3 regions of the Pedobacter cryoconitis genome follow, and region 1 is predicted to be linked to each of the others. Evidence: riboswitches for the same ligand, from Rfam matches in the RefSeq annotation. Region 1 holds a riboswitch; each other region holds the start of a gene.
The links. Region 1 has a riboswitch for S-adenosylmethionine ahead of AY601_RS18475 (SusC/RagA family TonB-linked outer membrane protein). Riboswitches for the same ligand answer to the same signal wherever they lie in the genome.
Positions count from the first base shown of each region.

Region 2: it holds a riboswitch for S-adenosylmethionine, as region 1 does, so the genes downstream of both, metH (methionine synthase) here and AY601_RS18475 (SusC/RagA family TonB-linked outer membrane protein) in region 1, are expected to answer to the same signal.
Region 3: it holds a riboswitch for S-adenosylmethionine, as region 1 does, so the genes downstream of both, AY601_RS08440 (O-acetylhomoserine aminocarboxypropyltransferase/cysteine synthase family protein) here and AY601_RS18475 (SusC/RagA family TonB-linked outer membrane protein) in region 1, are expected to answer to the same signal.

Region 1 covers NZ_CP014504.1:4,420,313-4,423,599, forward strand. Annotated here, with positions in the region: gene AY601_RS18470 (universal stress protein) at 27-959, shown strand; SAM riboswitch class I at 1,177-1,285, shown strand; gene AY601_RS18475 (SusC/RagA family TonB-linked outer membrane protein) at 1,419-3,287, shown strand, end outside.
Region 2 covers NZ_CP014504.1:5,400,920-5,404,206, forward strand. Annotated here, with positions in the region: gene metH (methionine synthase) at 1-1,948, opposite strand, end outside; SAM riboswitch class I at 2,066-2,175, opposite strand; gene AY601_RS22940 (Bax inhibitor-1/YccA family protein) at 2,428-3,177, opposite strand; gene AY601_RS22945 (hypothetical protein) at 3,228-3,287, opposite strand, start outside.
Region 3 covers NZ_CP014504.1:1,974,574-1,977,860, reverse strand. Annotated here, with positions in the region: gene AY601_RS08440 (O-acetylhomoserine aminocarboxypropyltransferase/cysteine synthase family protein) at 1-1,228, opposite strand, end outside; SAM riboswitch class I at 1,482-1,594, opposite strand; gene AY601_RS08435 (trans-sulfuration enzyme family protein) at 1,750-2,865, opposite strand; gene AY601_RS08430 (lipocalin family protein) at 2,928-3,287, shown strand, end outside.

The DNA.
Region 1 (3,287 bases):
CTTTAGTGAAATAAACATCCTTTGCTATGAACACGATAACCGTACTGACCGATTTTTCCGACAATGCAGAAAATGCCGCACGCTATGCTTTATGCCTGGCACAACATCTTCATGCAAATCTTACACTTCATAATTCCTTTTTAGTACCCATGGCCGAACCTTTAGGAGGGCAAGTTTACTGGTCAATGGAAGATTACAATATTTTACAAAAAGATAGTGAAGAAAAATTACGTGCGCTGGGTACAAAACTAGCAGAAGAACTCTCCACTTTGCCGATTAATGCCTACAGACCTGTTATAGACTTTAAATGTCAGGAAGGGCCTTTATACCGGTCTATCAATAAATTATCAGCAGACAGAGATTTAATGTTATTGGTGATGGGTACACATCGCAAGGGCTTGGGTTCATTAATTATGGGTAATCATATGCGCGAAATTATAGGTGCTGTGCCCCTGCCTGTGCTGATCGTACCAGAAAACCAAAGTTTTAAGAAGCTGGACAAGTTTGTTTTTGCAACAGATATGGAGGATAGCGATCTGAATATCATTCAGGCGCTTGCCGAATTTGCAAAACCATCTCATGCAGAGATTACATTGGCGCATATACAACATCCGGATACGCCAGAGGCAGATACTAAAAAATTAGTTACTGGTTTTCTGGAAGATGTAGCCAATAAAATAAACTACCCCAAAATTTATTACCGGGCAGTAGAACATACGCCTGTTAAAGCAGGTTTAAAATGGCTTGCAGAAAATGTGACTTGTAATGTATTCGTAATGGTACATCGCCATAAAACTTTTCTGGAACAGCTTTTTAATTTAAGCAATACACAAAAGATGGCGGCAAATACCAATTTACCGCTGCTGATCTTCCCCTGTGCAGAAAATGTTGCGCTGGGATTGAACGCAAACCTGGAATCTGGCTATCAGGAAAATATAATCGCTTCGGTGATCGGTTAGCCTGATATTTAAAAAAAGTTATAGCATAAGCAAATTTTCAATCCCAAATCAAAAGGCCATTCTTTAATCAAGGAATGGCTTTTTTTGCTGATTCATCTTTTCAAAATAGCAACCAATTGTCTGCCAAATCTCAAAATATCCTACTAATAAAATATATACTATAGATTTAGTAGTTTATTTATATATTTGCCCGACAATTAGCTGTTCATTGATTTCTAACTTATCAAGAAAGACCGAGGGAAAGGCCCTGTGAAGTCTTAGCAACCTATACACCCAAATTGTAAAAGGTGCTAACTCCTATCCACTTTAAGCGGAAAAGATAAGTGACAGATATACCCGAAAATAAATTGGTTGCTGTCATCTATTCCCTTAATTATTCCTGATAAATAGAGTTGTTCAAAGAACGTTATGCGTAATAAATTGAATTAAACACACCAATTATATAACTAGACCATTAATATGTATAAAACTTACAAATACTTATTTGGGATCCTGCTATCCTTTATAATCGTACAGACTGCTGCGGCACAAACCGCTAAAATTACCGGGGTGGTCACCGAGAAATCTAACGGGCAACCTATCCCTGGCGTGAGCGTTTCTGTTAAAGGAACAAATACTGGTACACAAACTGATGGAAATGGTAAATTCTCTATCACCGCCAAACCAAATGATATCTTAAAAATTATATCTATTGGCTATGCGGCTCAAGAACTCAAAGTAACTTCAGCAAACGCGATAGCTATACAATTAGATGAATCTTCTAATGAACTCAGTGAAGTTGTGGTTACAGCTTTGAACATCCCTAAAGAGAAAAAATCATTAGGTTATTCGGTACAGGAGTTAAAATCAAAAGATATCTCCGAAGCGAAAGAAACCAATCTGTTAAATTCCATATCTGGTAAGGTAGCAGGGGTACAGATCACCAATAGCCAGGGAGATATGGGTTCGTCCAGGATTATTATCCGTGGGGAAACTTCTATATCAGGAAACAATCAGCCACTATTTGTGATTGATGGAGTGCCAGTAGATAATTCACAAAACTTACGCTCAGACGGCTCACGTGATTTTGCGAATACGATTTCAGACATCAATTCGGAAGATATTGAATCGATGAGCGTACTGAAAGGCCCTAACGCGGCTGCCCTGTATGGCTCCCGTGCAGCGGCAGGTGTAGTATTGATTACCACTAAAAAAGGTAAAAATGCTCAAGGTTTAGGTATCAGCGTGAATTCCAATGCCACCTTTTCTACTTTGTTAACTATTCCATCTTATCAGAATTCATTCGGACAAGGTGCCAATGGCCAATTCAGTTATGTAGATGGTAAAGGCGGAGGCCTGAATGATGGCGTAGATGAAAGCTGGGGCCCAAGATTAGATGGTCATTTAATCCCACAATTCAACTCTAACGGAGTACCAGTGCCTTTTATCGCACATCCGGACAATGTACGTGACTTCTTTAAAACGGGTTACACTTTGAATAATGGAATTGCAATTTCAGGTTCAGGAGATAAATATGATTTACGTTTCTCTTACAATAACCTGGATCAGAAAGGTGTTATTCCGAACTCTTCTCAATCAAAAAACTCATTCCTGCTAAATACGACTTATAAAATAACACCAAAGCTGACTTTCAATGCCTCAGCTAATTATGTAAACACAAGTGCAAACTTACCTGGTTCAGGTGGAAAAAGAGCAAGCAGCACGATGTTGCAGTTTACCTGGTTTGGCCGTCAGGTTGATGTAGAACAACTCAAGACCTACAAAGATGCCAATGGAAAAGATATCAACTGGAACAATAGTTATTATAGTAATCCATATTTTGTTGCCTACGAAAACACAGTTGGTCAGGTTCGTAACAGACTCATTGGAAGCGCAGAACTGAACTACAAAATAATAGATGGTTTATCAGCAAACTTCAGAACAGGTAATGATTATTATACTGAACGCAGAAAAATAAAAATTGCTTATGGAACGAATGGTACTCCATTCGGTTCTTATGAAGAAGATGCTTATACTTTCAACGAGAACAATACGGAAGGAAGACTGGATTTCACCAAAAAATTAAATGCTGATTTCAACCTTGATCTCTTATTGGGTGGAAACATAAGAACAACTACTTTTGAAAACAACGACCAGAAAGCTCCTAAATTAGCGATCAATAACCTGTATACGCTTATTAATTCACGTGATCCGCTGATCTCGTCTAACATCTATAATAAACAAAGGGTATACAGTACATTTGGTTCTGCGCAACTGGGCTTCAGAAATTATGCCTATCTGAATCTTACAGCCAGAAATGACTGGTCATCAACCCTGCCCGCTCAAAAT
Region 2 (3,287 bases), 980 kb from region 1:
GTGCTTTTCTCCATTCTTCGTCTTTAACGAGTTCTTTTCCTTTAGATTTTACCGTTTCTGCAAAGTCTACCAGGCGTTCTGTAGCATCTTCCCGGCGGTTTAACAAAACGTCTTCTACGCGTTCCAGTAATTCGGCAGGGATAGCTTCATAAACTTCCAGCATCCCGGAATTCACAATTCCCATATCCAGTCCGGCTTTAATAGCGTGGAATAAAAAGGCAGAGTGCATGGCCTCACGTACGGTATTGTTTCCTCTGAAAGAGAAAGATATATTGGATACACCACCGCTTACTTTCGCATAGGGCAGGTTTTCTTTAATCCAGCGTGCTGCGTTGATAAAATCAACTGCATAGTTATTGTGTTCTTCTAAACCCGTGGCTACGGTTAAGATATTCGGGTCGAAAATAATATCTTCTGCCGGGAAGCCAATTTCATCTACCAGGATGTCGTAAGAACGTTTACAGATTTCTTTTCTGCGTTCAAAGTTATCTGCTTGTCCGTTTTCATCAAAGGCCATCACCACTATCGCTGCACCGTAATTCATAATCTTACGGGCACTTTCACGGAATTTATCTTCTCCTTCTTTGAGTGAAATGGAATTGACAATCCCTTTTCCCTGTAAACATTTTAAACCGTTTTCAATGACACTCCATTTAGAAGAATCGACCATGATCGGCAGTTTTGAAATATCAGGTTCTGAAGCAATCAGGTTCAGGAATTTGGTCATTGCGGCTTCAGAGTCCAGCATCCCTTCGTCCATGTTCACGTCAATGACTTGCGCCCCGCCTTCTACTTGTTGCCTGGCAACGGTGAGTGCGGCTTCGTAGTCACCACTTAAAATTAGCTTGGAGAATTTTGGGGAGCCTGTGATATTGGTTCTTTCACCAATGTTGACAAACATGCTGTCGGGCGTAATGGTTACAGGTTCCAGTCCGCTCAGGCGAAGGTAACGTGGTATTTCTGGTATTTGTCTTGGGGTAATGTTTTTGGCTTTTGCGGCAATGGCTGCAATATGCTCTGGCGTAGTGCCACAACAACCACCCACAATATTGACAAAACCATGCTGAATAAAGTCTGAAACCAATGAAGCTGTTTCGTTGGGCATTTCATCATAAGCTCCAAATTCGTTTGGTAAACCTGCATTAGGGTATGCAGATACGTAACAGGGTGCTTTGGCAGACAGCTCTTCAATATGGGGCCTCATGTCTTTTGCACCCAGTGCACAGTTAAAGCCGATGCTCAATGGGTTGGCATGAAGGATTGAATTCAGGAAAGCTTCTACAGTTTGACCGGATAGTGTTCTGCCTGATGCGTCTGTAATGGTTCCGGAAATCATAATTTCAATTTTTCGCCCGATAATTTCTTCGTATTTTTTGATAGCAAAGATTGCTGCCTTCGCATTTAAAGTATCAAAAATGGTCTCAATTAATAACAGGTCTGATCCGCCATCAACCAATCCTCTGATTTGTTTGTAGTAAGCGTCAACCAGTTCATCAAAGGTTAAGGCTCTGTATCCCGGGTCATTTACATCTGGTGAGATGGACAAGGTACGGTTAGTCGGGCCTACAGCACCTGCAACAAAGCAAACGCGGTCTGGATTTGCAGCCATGAATTCATTGACTGCTTCTTTGGCTATTTTAGCGCCTTCAAAACTCATTTCATAGTCGAGTTCTTCCATCTTATAATCCGCAAGAGAGATTCTTTGCGTACTAAAAGTATTGGTTTCAATGATATCTGTTCCTGCTTTAAGATATTCGGTATGGATAGCTTTAATGATATCAGGACGGGTAATATTCAGCAGGTCATTATTTCCTTTGACGTCGCATGGATGATTCGCAAAGCGCGCTCCTCTGAAGTCTTCTTCAGTCAGGATATAGCGTTGGATCATGGTGCCCATTGCGCCATCGATGATTAGTATTCGTTTTTTAAGCTCTTCTCTTATGCTCATTATCTGTGTTGATGGGTAGCCATTTGTCTGTATTCAAGCAACTCATGCGATGCAGTATCTTAAAGACAGAAAATTTTATATAAAGGCCTAATCAGAAATCCGGTGCCGGATCGAATTAACTTATCTTTCAGGAATAGCCGAAACTGTTCGAGTAGAATGTAGCACCTTGTAAGCACAGGTTGCTAAGACTTCGTCGGGTCTAATCCCTCCGTCTTTCTTTATAAGCTTAATACAAAAATGCAACAAAGAAAAATCATTTCCAAGCAAATAGAGTTTAAAGCATATAAAATTGCAAAAATCAGGCAAATATTGGTATGATACGGAACAATGTTCTGTGTGGTTAGCGTATTTTTCTAAGGATGTAATTGAGAATAGTATTAAAGATCAGCAAAAAAAAGCCGGCCAATGAAGTGCCGTCATGAAGTGTTTAATTTCTTGACGGCACTTCATTGGCCGGCTTTATAACCACTAATACTGGTTTATTTTCTTCCTCCGAATATTCTCAATAAGAAGATGAAGATATTCAGGAAGTCAAGGTAAAGAGATAAGGCACCCATGATCGCTAATTTCTTAGTGTCATCAACAGCCATAGTACCACCGTTTTCTTCAATACCTGCACCGATACGTTTCAGTTTTTGAACATCATAAGCAGTTAATGCAGTGAAAATCGCTACACCGAAGAAACTCATGATATAATCAAAACTTGAACTTTTCAGAAACATGTTCACTACACTGGCAATTACCAGGCCTACTACACCAATCATTAAGATTGATCCGAATTTACTTAAATCGGTGTTGGTCGTATAACCCAATACAGCCATTAAACCAAATATCCCTGCTGCTGCAGCAAAACAAGCTACTACTGAACTTGTTGTATAAATCAATAAGATGAAACTCAGACTGACACCGGTCAATACTGAATACAGAATAAATACGCCTAATAAAGCGCTGTATGATAACTTGCTTAGCCCTGCACTCATTAAAAGCACCAGTCCAAGCGGAGCAAACATAGCAACATAACCTATCATAGACATTTTACCTGTTTCCTGATTGATCAGGTAGCTTAACATTTCTGGCGTATTTGCCATGTAAACCGCAGCCAGTGTTGATAGACTCAACGCTACAAACATCCATAAAAACACGTTGGCAAAGAATTTCTTTGCAACTGATCCTGTTTGGTTTTCCACAAATACTGATTGTTGTGACCAATTATTATTGTTGTTATCCATGTTATTTTAAAATTTAATTAAATATACGAATCTATTTCTATCAGCAAAAGCTATGCCCCTAGTCTTTTTGTCAGAATTTCTTCAACTTTATGAAAGATTTGAAGTGGCTT
Region 3 (3,287 bases), 2.4 Mb from region 1:
TGAGTAATTGAGGTGTAATCCCCGCGGCTGCTTGTTCTGCATCGCTTAATTGCTGATGTGTAGTTGCTGATGGTTGTATGATCAGTGTTTTTGCATCACCTACATTGGCCAGATGGCTAACGAGCTGCAGTTCATTTACAAACTGTACTGCTTGTTCTTTGCCACCGTGGAGTTCGAATGAGAGCACTGCGCCAAATCCGTTCTTTAAATATTTCTTTGCGTTTTGATGATAAGGGCTGCTTTCCAGGCCTGGATAAAATACTTTACTCACGGCTTCATGGTTTTCAAGCCAGGTTGCCAGCGCTAAAGCATTGTCAACGTGTCTTTGCACGCGCAGGGATAAAGTTTCCAGTCCCTGAATTAAAAGAAAGGAGTTGAATGGGGAGATAGCAGGGCCGAAGTCTCTTAATCCTTCTACTCTTGCACGGATGATAAACTGAATATTTCCAAAGTCACTTCCAATTCCAAAGACATCGTTGAAGACCAGGCCATGATAACCTTCGGAAGGGGAGGTAAACTGTTTGAATTTACCATTTCCCCAGTTATAGGTTCCGCCATCTATAATTACGCCACCAATGCTTGTGCCGTGTCCGCCAATCCATTTGGTAGCAGATTGTACAACGATGTGCGCACCATGTTCTAAAGGTTTGAATAAATAGCCTGCTGCACCAAATGTATTGTCTACGATTAAAGGAAGGTCGTATTTTTGAGCAATCAGAGAAAGCTTCTCGAAGTCAGGAATACTGAAAGATGGGTTGCCAATACTTTCCAGGTAGATTGCTTTGGTGTTTTTATCGATTTTAGCTTCGAAATCTTGTGTGTTATCACTTTCAGCAAATCTTACTTCTATACCTAAACGTTTAAAAGCAACTTTAAACTGATTGTAGCTACCACCATATAAATGAGGAGAAGAGACAAAGTTATCGCCCGCTTCCAGAATATTGTTTAAGGCAATAAACTGAGCTGCCTGTCCTGAGGCTACTGCCAGTCCCGCAACACCGCCTTCAAGTGCAGCTACACGTTTCTCGAAAACGTCTGTAGTAGGGTTCATTAAGCGGGTGTAAATATTACCGAATTCTTTTAATGCAAATAAATTTGCACCATGTTCGGCACTTTTAAATCCGTAAGAAGTAGTTTGATAAATAGGCACCGCTCTTGAACCTGTTGTTGGGTCAATTTCCTGACCTGCATGAAGTTGTAATGTTTCGAATCTATAATTAGCTGACATGATTTCGCTGATTTAAAATGATAAAATGGATTTTTACAGACAGATACGGGATTTAATGCGATTGCAGAATCCGTATAAGGGATTGCATACCTTTGAAAAAAGGCCTTCCGGTTGAACTAAAACTAATTTTACGTGGAAGATTGTTTTTAGCCGATGCAACAACACATACATGCAATAGTTTGCAGGTGTTGGATCGTGTAAGAAACAGGGTCGCCTGATTGCGATAGTTGGTGGTTAGTTTTCATTTTGTCTTAATTTATCTTTCCAGAATACACTATGCAAACTGGTCAGGAATTGGCACCTTCTCCATTTGGGAGGGTTGCCAGTGGGTCACGGAGCCTGTCTCTCGCCACTTCTTTATAAATCAAACCCAGATTACGGGTTGACTTGAATAGCTTTCACTATATAATTACAAATGTAGTGTATTTGTGTATACTTCCAAAATAATATTCTGAAAAATAATTAATACGCTGTTTTTAAGCTATTTAAATTGAATATTCTAGGCTGTTTTTGTAGCTTATTCAGGCTAATGCCTGCTCCAGATCGGCAATCAGATCATCAATGTGTTCCAGTCCAACAGATATCCGAATTAAATTCTGTGGTGTTTTGGTGTCGGGGCCTTCTACAGAAGCTCTGTGCTCAATCAGACTTTCCACGCCACCAAGGCTTGTAGCCTGTGCAAACAATTTGACTTTATTCACTACCTTTTTTGCATTTTCAGCATCGCCTTTAATTAATATAGATAACATGCCGCCGAAAGCGCTCATTTGTTTTTTAGCTATTTCATGATGCGGATGTGAAGGCAGGCCGGGATAATATACGGCTTCAACTTTTGAGTGTGCAGCGAGGTGTTTAGCTAATGCCATACCATTCTCTGCGTGTCCGCGCATCCGGTATGGTAATGTCTTGATACTTCTTAAGAGCAAAAAGCAATCAAAAGGAGAGGGTACCGCGCCTCCGATTTGCTGAATATTCCTGATTTTATCCCAAAATTCATTTTTAGCAGCTGTGATCAGGATGCCTCCCAATACGTCACTATGGCCTCCAATATATTTAGTAGAAGAATGCATCACGATGTCTGCTCCTGATAGAATTGGATTTTGGAAACATGGAGAGGCAAATGTGCTGTCGCATGCAAAAATGAGCTGATGTTTTTTAGCTATAACGGAAATCGCTGCCAGATCGGTGATTTTTAACAGGGGGTTTGAAGGTGTTTCTACCCAGATCATCACAGTATTACTTTGAATATAACTTTCTATTGTGGCTGTGGTAGTCAGGTCAATAAAATCTATGGTCAGGATACCTTCGAAGATAGATTGCAGTTGTTTTTTAAATCCCCAGTACATGTCGTCTGGTGCGATAATATGGCTGCCGGGGGCTAAGGCCTGAAAAAGGGTCATTCCAGCTGTATTTCCAGAAGAAAAAGCACAGGCATCTGCACCTTTTTCCAGATCGGCCATTACTTTTTCCAATGCAGAACGGTTTGGATTGCTGACACGGCTATACATATGTCCGCCAGGGTAGCCACCTTGTTCGTCTCTGAAAAATGTGGTGGAAAGGCTAATGGGAGCGGTTACATCCCCTGTGGTACTGCGAGTTAAATTTCCTGCGTGTATAGCAATGGTTTCAGTCTGCATAGAATTTAGGTTTTTGGGTTTTTTGGCAGGATTTGTGTAAGCTGTTTTCGAAAATACAAGATATGAAAAGAATATTATTTATAGCAGCCATTTTATGTAGTTCATTGATGGTTTTACAAGGCTGTTCACCTAAGGGTGCATCTGCTGGTGCTAGTTTAAAAAGGGGAAATGTGTCTGGAAATTGGGTACTGAATGACGTCACTTTTGATGGCGTTCCTGCAATGAACGTAAAATCTCTTTTTAGTGAAGCTTCGTACAAATGTTTTATTGGTAGTACCTGGAAATTAACAAACAGTGGAAATGGATCTTATATGCTTCCTGGAACTACTGATTGTCCAGCAAGAACACAAAGTATTTTCTGGTCAGTAAGTACTGCAGACCAGACTTTCCAGTTTAAGAAATTATATGAAGGTGATAAAGCT